DNA from 3 places in the Pelagibacterium flavum genome. Region 2 is predicted to be linked to each of the others. Evidence: predicted binding sites of a transcription regulator. Region 2 holds the regulator's gene; each other region holds the start of a gene.
The links. Region 2 encodes PhoB, which activates phosphate uptake and scavenging genes when phosphate is short. Its sites were predicted from a motif close to TGTCATNNANCTGTCAT; they were not measured.
Positions count from the first base shown of each region.

Region 1 (4,191 bases), 760 kb from region 2:
TTACGCGCATTTCGAAACCATCTAGTCGGGGAGTGAACCTCAGGCGAAGGGCGGGCGTTGGACTGATATGAACGATTTCGACGCCAGCGCGCGCTTTTCAGGCGCCAAGGTACACGCCCGATTGGGAGAAGCCTTCTTCGATCCCGTCCAACCGGCCGATTTTCCGCAAGCGGTTTTGCGTTATCGTAACCAGCGTTGGGCCGGGCGCATGGGGCTTGCCGGGCTTACCGATGCGCAATGGGTTAAGCATTTCGGCCGTTTTGCTCCGTTGCCGGGGAGCTTTGAGACCCCGCTGGCCCTGCGCTATCACGGCCACCAGTTCCAGAGCTACAACTCCGATATCGGCGATGGACGCGGGTTCTTGTTTGCCCAGGGCTATGATCTGGCTGACGGCAGGCTGCGCGATTTTGGGACCAAGGGGTCGGGGACGACGCCCTGGTCGCGCGGTGGCGACGGGCGGCTTACGCTCAAGGGCGGCGTGCGGGAGGTTCTGGCCACCACCATGCTCGAGGCGCTCGGCGTTGAAACCTCCAAAAGCTTTTCGCTGATCGAAACCGGTGAAGCACTCTATCGCGGTGATGAGCCCTCACCGACCCGCTCATCGGTTCTGGTTCGGCTTTCCCATTCCCATATCCGTGTCGGCTCATTTCAGCGCCTCGATTATCTTGGCGATCACGCGCGAATGAGCGAACTGGTTGAACACTCCATCGCCCACCATTACCCCGAGCTTTCCGATCTTGCCGCCGATGCACGGGTTCCGGCCTTCATGGGCGCGGTTGCTGGGGCTGTTGCACGGGTTACCGCGCAATGGATCGGGGCAGGCTTTGTTCATGGAGTGCTCAATACCGACAACACCAATATCACCGGCGAGAGCTTCGATTACGGCCCGTGGCGCTTCCTTCCAGCCTATGATCCACGCTTTACGGCGGCCTATTTCGACGAGACCGGCCTTTATGCCTTCGGTCGGCAACCGGACGCGATGGCCTGGAATCTTACGCGCCTGGCCGAATGCCTTGTGCCGATTTCCAGCGTTGAAAAGCTCGAACCCGAACTCAACCGCTTCTGGCCCGAATTTCAGTCCCAACTTGCAAAGGTCAGCATCGGCAGATTGGGACTGCTGCCTCGCGGACAGACGCCCGATGGTGAACTGGTGTCGGCGTTTTTTGCCTTTATGGCAGCGGAACGCCCGGCCTATGAGCAGGTGTTCTTTGATTGGCGGGGCGGACTGGCTTCGGAGGGCAGAGCATTGTCCGGTCCGCAGGCAGCGCTCTATGGCAGCGAGACGTTTCTGGCGGTTCGCGACCTGCTCGCGGGCTACGATCTCGCGCCCGATGCCAATCTTTCTCACCCCTATTTCAAACGCCCCAGACCCCGCACGATGCTGATCGAGGAGGTCGAGGCCGTTTGGGCTCCGATTGCCCAGGCCGATGACTGGACGGCTTTTGCCACGGCGATCGAGGAGATCGAGGACATGGGCCGAGCCTACGGCGTTGAAACTTTCACCATCAATTGACTGGCGGGGGCAGGGTTGAGCGCGTACAAAACACGCCCATGAACATCCTTTCGCTTCGGCTCCGTCTCGCCCTTATCCTCTGTCTTGTCGCTCTGCCGGCGGGCGCTATCGAGATTCGGGGCGGTGCGGATGCGGTGGTCGAACTGTTTACCAGCCAAGGGTGCTCACGTTGCCCCGACGCAGACCGGCTTCTGGCCCGGCTGGGAGAGCGTGAAGACGTCATCGCTCTCGCCTATCATATTGATTATTGGGACTATATCGGCTGGGAAGACACTTTCGCCCTGCCGGCCAATACCGAGTTGCAGAAGGGTTACGCTCAGAGCTGGGGCAAAAACCGGATTTATACGCCTCAGATGGTCATCAACGGCCAGAGCGCTGTTGTCGGTTCGGATGCGGCGGAAGCCGAGCTTGCGATTGAGCGGGCGAGGTCGTTGCTGCCCGTCACCCTGGAGATCAATGGATCGGATTCGGTGGTGTTCAGCGCCCCGGCAGATGACACCTTGTCTCCCGCCGTCGTCTGGGTCGTGCCTTATCGCGCCCGGGCCGAAGTGACGATAGAGCGCGGTGAAAACTCGGGGCAGGCGCTACCCTATACCCATATTGTCACGGCCCGTCAGGCCATTGGAATGTGGGATCCCGAACAGGGCGCCGAGATCACCATCCCACTCGAAGAGGTTCTGGGATCCAATTCGGATGCTGCAGCTGTCATTGTTCAGGAAAAGGATGGTGCTTTGCCCGGACGCATCCTCGGCGCCGCGCTGTTTACGCGCTGACAGTGCACAAAGAAAACTCCCCGAATCTGTTTAAGACCGGGGAGCGGAGGCATTGATTTGGAGGACGCGAAGCCTCCCAAAAAGCGCCAGGATTTCCCGGAGGCAAGGCCGGGAGGGGCGCCGGCCAGCTGGATCCATGGTTTGGGGGCTCGGTGGACCCAGCGGCCGGCTACTGGAGGCAATGATTACATCCTAGCGGCGTAAAATGGCGCAAGCGGGGTCCGATTGTGGCCTAAATCCGGTCAATTGGAGGAAAGTTTGCGCCAAGCGATCGTGCAGTTGACTCTTGCCAGCGCGCCCGAACGCGGCAATCATCGTCAAGTGATTGTCACATCCGCATGGAGGGAGCCCGGTTTGAGCGAGCGCTTCGAGAGCAACAAGGGCGATGTTTTCCCCTTTTCACCCACCCGCTCCCCAAGCCGGCCTGTTCCTGTCGTCAGTTTCGACCGCAAGGAACTTGCGTTGATCCTCAACGTCTATGGGCGCAAGGTCGCCGCCGGCGAGTGGCGCGATTATGCGCTCGATTTCGGGCGCGAACGGGCCATGTTCTCGATCTATCAACGCACCTCGGAGCGACCGCTGTTCGTTGTCGAGAAGAACCCCAAGCTCGCCCGACGTCAGGGCCAGTACATGGTGATGGGAAGCGACGGGCGCGTCCTCAAGCGCGGCCATGAGCTTTCAAGCGTGTTGCGCATACTCGATCCGCAGCTCCACGTGGTGCGCTAGCTTCGCCCGTCGGCAGGCAAGCAAAAAGGCCGCGGAAATCGATCCGCGGCCTTTTGTATTGGCTCATTGCACCTGCGGCACTGACCCCGCCGCCGCTCCTATTCGCGATTGCCGAACAGGCGCAGCAGCATCAGGAACAGGTTGATGAAGTCGAGGTACAAGGTCAGCGCGCCCATGATGGCGAGCTTGCCCAGACCTTCGTGGCCGATGTTTTCGGCATAGGCTTCCTTGATCTTCTGGGTGTCATAGGCGGTCAGCCCGACAAAGATCACGACACCGATCGCCGAGATGGCGAATTCAAGCGCCGAACTCTGCAGGAAGATGTTGACCACCATGGCGATGATAATGCCGATCAGGCCCATCATCAGGAACGAACCCATGCCTGTCAGGTCGCGCTTGGTCGTGTAGCCGTAAAGGCTCATCGAGCCGAACATGGCCGCGGTGATGAAGAACACCTTGGCAATCGAGGCATCGGTATAGACCATGAAGATCGACGAGAGCGACAGCCCCATCATGGCGGCAAAGCCCCAGAAGGTGGCTTGCGCGGCACCGAATGAAAGCTTGTTGATGCCGAATGAAAGCACCAGCACAAAAGCAAGCGGCGAGAGCGCCACGACCCACATCAGCGGGCTCGTATAGAGCAGAACGCCCCATTGGGTCAGGTACGTGCCGTTGGCAAGCTGCGCCGCGGCGGCCGATGCCTCGGTGGTAACGGCCATCTGATTGCCGAAGAAGGCGATCAGGCCGGTGACCACCAGGCCGATGCCCATATAGTTGTAAACACGCAGCATATGGCTGCGCAGACCTTCGTCGATGGCGGCGGCCGTGCCTACGCGCCCAGCGACGGTCTGACGGTCGTATTGTGCCATTTTCCGTTCCATCCTCAGTTAAAAATTGGCTTTCCGGCGACCGGAGCGGCCCCATGCCGTTCCCGGCCCTGCCAGTTGGCCATCAATATGGAGATGAGGGGTTGAAATTACAAGCGAAACCGGTTGACCAACCGCGTCGTTCCGGCGGGGCAACGGGTTTTTTGATCGCCCGTGAGTGCGGATGTGATAGGCTTTGATTCGGTCGGGCCGGATCGGGCCGGTCGACCGGGACATGGAGGGCTTTCGCTCATGCCCAGGTTGTTTACCGGATTGCAGATCCCCGAGGATATTGCTTTCGTCCTCTCGCTCA
Region 1 covers NZ_CP107716.1:159,509-163,699, forward strand. Annotated here, with positions in the region: gene OF122_RS00825 (anti-sigma factor family protein) at 1-25, shown strand, start outside; gene OF122_RS00830 (protein adenylyltransferase SelO family protein) at 68-1,513, shown strand; gene OF122_RS00835 (DUF1223 domain-containing protein) at 1,552-2,286, shown strand; gene OF122_RS00840 (DUF2794 domain-containing protein) at 2,641-3,012, shown strand; gene OF122_RS00845 (Bax inhibitor-1/YccA family protein) at 3,111-3,881, opposite strand; gene thpR (RNA 2',3'-cyclic phosphodiesterase) at 4,131-4,191, shown strand, end outside.
Region 1: OF122_RS00840 (DUF2794 domain-containing protein) is a predicted target of PhoB. The motif match lies at 2,602-2,618, and genes of this name have one in related genera.

Region 2 (4,191 bases):
TCGGCATGGTATTCCAGAAACCCAACCCGTTCCCCAAGTCGATCTTTGAAAACGTCGCCTACGGCCCCAAAATTCACGGTCTGGCTCGCAACAAGTCCGACCTTGAGGAAATCGTCGTCACCGCTTTGCAAAAGGCAGGACTGTTCGAAGAGGTCAAGGACCGACTTCATTCGCCCGGCACCGGGCTTTCGGGTGGTCAGCAGCAGCGACTTTGCATCGCTCGCGCCATTGCGGTCGGACCTGAAGTCATCCTGATGGACGAGCCCTGTTCGGCCCTCGACCCGATCGCGACCGCGATCATTGAGGAACTGATCGACGAACTGCGTGCCAATTACACCATCGTTATCGTCACCCACTCAATGCAGCAGGCAGCCCGCGTGTCACAAAAGACCGCGTTCTTTCATCTCGGCAAACTGATCGAAGAGGGTCCGACCGAGGAAATCTTCACCAATCCCCGCGAAAAACGCACCCAGGATTACATCACTGGCCGCATCGGGTAGGAGACCCCACGTTATGCCCAATCCTAACGACCATATCGTCACGTCCTACGAGGATGAATTGACCGAACTGGCCCGTTCGATCTCGGAAATGGGTGGGCTGGTGGAAAAGGCGATTTCCAACGCTACCGAAGCCCTGATCCGCTCGGATGCCGAACTCGCCATGGCCACCGTTGCCGCCGACAAGAAGGTCGACGCGATGCAGGCCCATATCGATGAGATGGCTGTGTCGATCATCGCCCGTCGTCAGCCCATGGCGCAGGATCTGCGCCTGGTCATCGCTTCGATCCACGTCGCCAACGATCTCGAACGCATTGGCGACATGGCCAAATCCACGGCCCGTCGCTCGACCCAGTTCGAAGGCATCGGCATGTCGGTTCAGTTCAAGAACGGGCTGCGCCACATGGGCGAACTCGTCCAGCGCCAGGTCAAGCTGGCCCTCGATGCCTTTGCCGCCCGCGACAAGGACATGGCGGTCGATGTGGTCGAGCGCGATACCGATGTCGATGCGCTCTATGTTTCCCTGTTCCGCGAACTCCTCACCTACATGATGGAAGATCCGCGCAACATCACCATGTGTACGCACCTGCTGTTCTGCGGCAAAAATCTTGAGCGGGTGGGCGACCACTCGACCAATATCGCCGAGCAGGCCTATTTCCTCGCGACCGGCAAGATGTTGACCGCCGAGGCCGAGGATTTCACGCGTGAGCAGATCAAGGGCTAGTCTATGACTCCGCAGGTTCTTGTTGTCGAAGACGAAGCCGATCTCGTCGAACTTCTGCGCTACAATCTGGAAGCTGAAGACTTTTCCGTCGCAACCGCTGAAGATGCGGAAGAGGCGATGCTGCGCATTGCCGAAAACACCCCCGACATCATCCTGCTCGACTGGATGCTGCCGGGCACGTCAGGCATCGAAATCTGCCGCCGCATCCGCGCCCGCACCGATACCGCGCGCATCCCCATCATCATGCTCACCGCGCGCGGCGAGGAAGAGGAGCGGGTGCGCGGGCTGGCCACCGGCGCCGACGATTACGTCGTCAAACCCTTCTCGCTTCCCGAGCTCATGGCCCGTATCAACGCCCTGTTGCGCCGGTCCAACCCCCAATTGATCGCCGCTATCTTAAAGGCCGGCGATATCGAACTCGACCGCACCACCCATCGCGTGCGCCGCTCGGGCAAGGAAGTTCATCTCGGGCCCACCGAATACCGCCTGCTCGAATACCTCATGGGCAATCCCGGCCGCGTTTATTCACGCGAGCAACTGCTCGATGGCGTCTGGGGCACCGATGTCTATGTCGACGAGCGCACCGTGGACGTTCATGTCGGCCGGCTGCGCAAGGCCATCAACCGCGGCCGCGCCAAGGATCCGATCCGCACCGTGCGCGGCGCGGGCTATGCGTTCGACGAAAAATTCGTCGCGAACTAGGAGCGCGGTCAGAAAAAGTTGCACACTTTTTCGGTTCGACCGCGCGACAAACTTAGAATTTGTTACAATTTTATTGATCCTGTTTGCGCTTTGTTGAGTCACATCGACAAAGCGTAAATTTTATCGCGCATTTGACTGATTTGCGCGTCGCCCCTGATTAACGCTTATTTGCTGTTTGCTTTGCACCAGCGCTTCGCGCCCGCGATAACGGGGGCGAATTTTGCAAAGCGAGCAGGTACGATGCCCAAATCAGCCATTGCGGTCAAACAAGGCCGCGCCGACCGGAAGCCCCAATCGGGCCTTCTGCCGCTCGTCCTCGACCTCGACAACACCCTGATCCGTACCGATCTGCTGCACGAGACGGTGTTCGCTTATCTCAAGCAGAACCCGTTCGGTCTGTTTGCTCTCATCGTCTGGCTGCTCAAGGGCAAAGCCCATCTCAAGCAGCAACTGGCCGGCCATGTGACCCTCGAGGTCGACGACATCCCGCTCAACGACGACGTCATCGCTTACGCAGAAGCCGAAAAGGCCAAGGGCCGCGAGATCATCCTCGCCACGGCGGCTGATAGCTTTTTGGCCATCCGCATCGCCCGCCGCTTTGCGTTCATCGACAAGACCATGGCGTCCGATGGCATCACCAATCTCAAGGGCGCCATAAAGGCCGGAAAACTGGCCGAAATGTTTCCCGATGGCTTTGTTTATGCCGGCGACAGCGGGGCCGATCTTGCCGTCTGGAAAATCGCAAAAGGCGGCGTTCTGGTCGAAACCACCGGCAGGGTGGGTCGCGCCGCTGCCCGCCTGACACAGATTGAGCACACACTAAAACGCCCCCCGCGCCTCAAGGACTGGGTCAAGCAAGCACGCCTGCATCAATGGGCCAAGAACGCACTGGTCTTCGTGCCGCTCATGCTGGGCGGCCATATGCTCGATCCCACTGCCTGGACCAGCGCGGCCATTGCGTTTCTTGCTCTGGGGATCCTCGCGTCCTCGACCTATCTGCTCAATGACCTCTGGGACATCGCGGATGACCGCCGCCACTGGTCCAAGCGCAACCGGCCGCTGGCGGCTGGCCGCATATCGATTGCGCATGCCGTCGCCGTCATGCCCGTCGCCATGATTGCCGCCTTCGCGCTCGGCGCATTGGTCAATCCCTTGGTCGTGGTAACGCTCGGCGCATATCTTGCCCTGACGGTTGCCTATTCCATGGGCATCAAACGCAAGCCCATCCTCGATGCCTTCACCCTTGCCGTGCTGTTCACCCTGCGGCTGGTGCTCGGCATCGTCGCCGTGGGCGTCATGGCTTCGCCCTGGCTTCTGGTCTTTTCCATGTTCCTGTTTGCCTCGCTCTCGTTTGCCAAGCGCAATACCGAGGTTCAGCGGATGACCGACAATGGCGGCTCGGGCAAAATCAGCGGGCGCGGATATTTCACCACCGATGCGCCCTTCATCATGGCCATGGGCGTATCGAGCGGCATCGGCTCGGTGCTGATCCTGGTTCTCTATCTCACCCAGGACGCGCTGGCTGCCGATTTCTATTCGGATTCGGTCTGGCTGTGGCTCATGCCTGCCGCGCTGTTTCTGTGGATCGGCCGCATCTGGATGCTGAGTTTTCGCGGCGAACTCAACGACGATCCTGTCGCCTTCGCCATGAAGGATCCCAAGAGCCTCATGCTTGCAGCCGGTCTGGCGCTCGGCTTTTTTCTCGCCTGGATCGGCATATGAGCCCACAAGCCTTCCTTAAACTGCCCCAGATCGTGCGCTTCCTTTTGCTCGGCGGTCTGGCGGCGGCGATCAACTGGCTGGTGCGGTTTCCCCTCTCGCTTGTTCTGCCGTTCCCCGCCGCCGTGTTCGTGGCCTATCTCATCGGCATGAGCGCCGGGTTCACGCTTTACCGCGCTTATGTGTTTCCCAATTCCCGCCAGCCCGTGCCATTGCAGGTCACATTGTTTCTCATCGTCAACGCGCTCGGAGCAGTGGTCGTCATGGCGGTTTCTCTGGCCTTGCTCCACCATCTTCTGCCTGCCATCGGCTGGAGCGTGTTGCCCGAGGCCGTGGCGCACGGCACGGCCATTGGCGTGGGGGCTGTTGCAAATTTCTTCGGCCATAAATATCTCAGCTTTCGGGTCACGCCGGATCACGCCGAAAACTTGACTTGACTGGTCTGGTTTCTGCGCGCTAGGTCCGGGCGGTATTGAAAGCGATCCGATCATGTTGCGCCGATTTTTCTCCTATTACGCGCCCTATAAGGGCCTGTTTTTCCTCGATTTC
Region 2 covers NZ_CP107716.1:3,334,502-3,338,692, reverse strand. Annotated here, with positions in the region: gene pstB (phosphate ABC transporter ATP-binding protein PstB) at 1-500, shown strand, start outside; gene phoU (phosphate signaling complex protein PhoU) at 514-1,221, shown strand; gene phoB (phosphate regulon transcriptional regulator PhoB) at 1,225-1,923, shown strand; gene OF122_RS16790 (UbiA family prenyltransferase) at 2,164-3,645, shown strand; gene OF122_RS16785 (GtrA family protein) at 3,642-4,079, shown strand; gene OF122_RS16780 (ABC transporter ATP-binding protein) at 4,132-4,191, shown strand, end outside.

Region 3 (4,191 bases), 1.8 Mb from region 2:
CGATCTGGCGGACCAGTTCACGAAAGGTCGAACGCTGTTTGGGCTTTAATTCCTCGGTTTCGGTCAGCTCGCGGATGGCTGTCAGCAGCGGGATTTGGGCGGCGCGGGCAGTGTCATGGACGATCTGCAGGGTGGCATCACCAAGGCCGCGCTTGGGCACATTGACGATGCGTTCGAGGGCAAGATCGTCGGCGGGCTGGGCGACGATGCGCAAGTATGCCAGCGCGTCGCGGATTTCCTTGCGCTCGTAAAAGCGCGGGCCGCCGATAACGCGGTAGTTCAACCCCAAAGTGATGAAGCGTTCTTCGAATTCGCGCATCTGGAACGAGGCGCGCACGAGGATGGCCATGTCGTCGAGCGGGTCGCCCTGGCGCTGGTATTGTTCGATCTCTTCGCCGATCTGGCGAGCCTCTTCTTCGGAGTCCCAGACTGAGGTTACCGAGAGTTTCTCACCTTCTTCGCCAACATCGGTCTGGAGCGTCTTGCCCAAGCGGGACTCGTTGTTGGCGATCAGGTGGGAGGCGGCGGAGAGGATGTTGGAGGTGGAGCGGTAGTTGCGTTCGAGCTTGATGATCTTTGCGCCGGGGAAGTCCTTTTCGAAGCGCAGGATGTTATCGACCTCGGCGCCGCGCCAGCCATAGATCGACTGGTCGTCATCGCCGACCACACAGATGTTCGAGCTGTTGATGCCGTCGCGGGACTGGGCGAGGAGGCGGAGCCACATGTATTGGGCGGTGTTACTGTCCTGGTATTCGTCGACCAGCATGTAGCGGAAGCGGTCGTGATATTGGGCGAGAATTTCGGGGTTTTCCTTGAACAGGCGAATGCCTTCGAGCAGGAGATCGCCGAAATCGGCGGCGTTTAATGTTTTCAGCCGCGCCTGATAGTCCTTGTAGATATTCTGGCCCTTGCCATTGGCAAAGAACCCGGCATCGGCGGGGGAGATGTCCTTGGGGAGCAGGCCACGGTTTTTCCAGCCATCCATCATCGAGGCGAACTGGCGGGCGGGCCAGCGCTTTTCATCGATGTTTTCGGCGGCGAGCAATTGCTTGATGAGACGGATCTGGTCGTCAGTGTCCAGAATCGTGAAATCGGGGCGCAGGCCGACCAGCTCGGCATGGCGGCGGATCAGGCGAGCGCCGATGGAGTGGAAGGTGCCCAGCCAGGGCATGCCTTCGACCGAGGCACCGACGAGCTTGCCGATGCGCTCCTTCATCTCGCGCGCCGCCTTGTTGGTGAAGGTGACGGCGAGGATCTGGTTGCCCCGGGCTTTGCGGGTGGCAAGGATGTGGGCGATGCGGGTGGTCAGGACGCGGGTTTTGCCCGTCCCGGCGCCGGCAAGGACCAGGAGGGGGCCTTCGGTCGTTTCCACCGCCTCGCGCTGTTCGGCGTTGAGCCCGGCAAGGTAGGCCGGCTCACGCGCAGCGAACTGGGAGGTGATGGGGCCTTGCGGGCGATGGGGCGGGACGGCTGACATGTAGGTTGAGTTTTTTCCTTGCTCGCGCCGCCGAACCGAATAACCGGATCCGTCCCCGATCACGCCGAGGACATGCTTTTTCTGGCGGCGCTCGAATCTCATTTTGTTCTAGTCGCCAGTATATAGGTCCGATGACGGCAAAAGTACATGCACAGGCCGGTTCGGCGTTGTCACAGAAGTGTTGCCGAGGGGGCCTAAGACGCCCGGCGTGATCATTTCACGCATCAGGGGATTGCAATGACCAAATCGACTCTGCTCGCGGCACTCGCTGCCGGGTTGCTCGCCAGCGCGGCCATGCCAGCGCAGGCAGCCTTCTTCAACCGTATCGCCAGCTTTCCGGTCGCAGAAAATGCGCCCGAAGCCGAAGCAACATCCTCAGAAATCATATCGGCCTCGGAAGACGGCATGACGCTGGTCTATTCCGACAGCCCCGGTGGTGGAATCGGGTTCGTCGACATCACCGATCCGGCCGCTCCTGCCGCTGCCGGATACGTCAGCACGGACGGTGAGCCGACTTCGGTCGTCGTGATTGGCGACTACGCCTTTGCCGGCGTCAATACCTCAGAGAGCTTCGTTGCGCCCTCGGGCCACGTCGCGGTCATCGACATGGCCAGCAAGGAAATCGTTGCGACCTGCGACGTCTCGGGGCAGCCTGACTCCGTTGCCAAATCGCCCGACGGCACACTTCTGGCCGTGGCGATTGAGAACGAGCGCGACGAAGACCTCAATGACGGGGAAATCCCGCAGCTTCCCGCCGGGAACGTGACGCTGTTTTCGACCAGCGACGCAGGGCTCGATTGTGACTCGATGATCGAAGTCGACGTGACCGGCCTCGCCGACATCGCGCCGAGCGATCCCGAGCCCGAGTTCACCGATTTCAACGAGAACAACGAACTGGTCGTCTCCATGCAGGAGAACAATCATTTCGTTATCATCGACGGCAATTCGGGCGAAGTTATCAATGATTTCTCGGCCGGTTCGACCGACCTTTCGGGCATCGATACCGAGGAAGACGGCGTGCTCTCGTTCACCGAGAGCCAGGATACGCGCCTGCGCGAGCCGGACGCCGTCAAGTGGATCGACGCCGACCATTTCGTTGCCTCGAACGAAGGCGACTACAATGGTGGTTCACGCGGCTTTACAATCTATAACAAGGACGGTTCGGTCGCCTATGAATCCGGCGCGGCGATGGAAATGATCACCGCAACCCTCGGGCACTATCCCGAAGGCCGGTCGGACGCCAAGGGCATCGAACCCGAAGGCATGGAAGTGGCAACATTCGGCGATGACACGCTGATCTTTGTCATGCAGGAGCGGTCCTCACTGATCGCCATCTACCGCACCACCGACGGTGAACCCGAATACATCCAGTCCATCCCCTCGGGCATGGGACCGGAAAGCGCCGTGGCGATCCCCGATCGCAACATCATCGCGACGGCAAATGAAGAAGATCTGCGCGAAGACGGCCTTGCCGGTTCGCATGTGATGATCTTTGCGTATCAAGACGTCGATGCGCCTGACTATCCGCAGATCGTGTCGGCGATGAACGAAGATGGCACGCCGATCGGTTGGGTGGCCCTTTCGGGTCTGGTTGCCGATGCGGACGAAGCCGGCAAGCTCTATGCGGTCAATGACAGCTACCTTTCGATGATGCCGACCATCTATACGATCGATGCGGCCCAGAGCCCGGCGATGATTACCGAGGCAACGCTGATCACCCGTGATGGCGCCGCAGCCGAAGCGCTCGACCTCGAAGGCATCACGCTCGATGGCGAAGGCGGGTTCTGGCTGGCCTCGGAAGGCCGGACCGACCGCGACATCCCGCACATGCTCTATCGCGTGGATGCCGAGGGGGCGATCGTCGAGGAAGTATCGTTCCCGGACTCGCTGCTGGCCAACGAAATCCGCTTCGGTTCCGAGGGCGTCAGCTCGGTGGGTACTGGCGAGGACATGGTGCTCTGGATCGCCATTCAGCGCGAATGGGGCGATGACGAAGCGGGCATGACCAAGCTGGTGTCCTATAAGCCTTCGACTGGCGAATGGGGTGCCGTCCACTATCCGCTGGAAACTCCGACCGACGGCGCCTGGGTCGGGCTTTCGGAAATCACCATCCACGGTGATTACGCCTATATCGTAGAACGCGACAACCAGATCGCCGGCAATGCCGAGCTTAAAAAGCTCTACCGCGTTCCGGTTGCCGAACTGGTCGGTGCCGAGATCGGCGGTGAATTGCCGGTGGTCACCAAGGAAGAAGTTCGCGACTTCATCCCCGACCTTCAGGCGCTCAACGGCTATGTTCTCGACAAGGTCGAAGGCTTTGCCATCGATGCCAACGGCATCGGCTGGGCAGTGACCGACAATGACGGCGTGGACGACAGTTCGGGCGAGACCAATTTCTGGTCGATCGGCGCAGTCGAATAAGCCTGCGAACCAGACAAGATGCTGGAGGGGCCGGACCTTTGGGTCCGGCCTCTTTTTTATGGATGCGCAGCTGAAAATGGGCTGTTTCCGGTCCGTCAGGCCGCTTGCCTTAAGAGCCATGCGTCATGATTTCTAAGAAACCCCATGAGCCGGTCGGCATAGTCTGAGGTGACGGCTGCGCTTACGCTTTCGCGCGCGGCGAGTTCGCCTCGCCATCTGGCCACACGCGGCAGCGGGTCGAACAGGCTGGTCGACGTCAAGGTGTCGAACACGTCGAAATAGCGGAAGATCGG
Region 3 covers NZ_CP107716.1:1,576,690-1,580,880, forward strand. Annotated here, with positions in the region: gene OF122_RS07805 (ATP-dependent helicase) at 1-1,477, opposite strand, end outside; gene OF122_RS07810 (esterase-like activity of phytase family protein) at 1,715-3,898, shown strand; gene OF122_RS07815 (glutathione S-transferase family protein) at 3,994-4,191, opposite strand, start outside.
Region 3: OF122_RS07810 (esterase-like activity of phytase family protein) is a predicted target of PhoB. The motif match lies at 1,646-1,662, and genes of this name have one in related genera.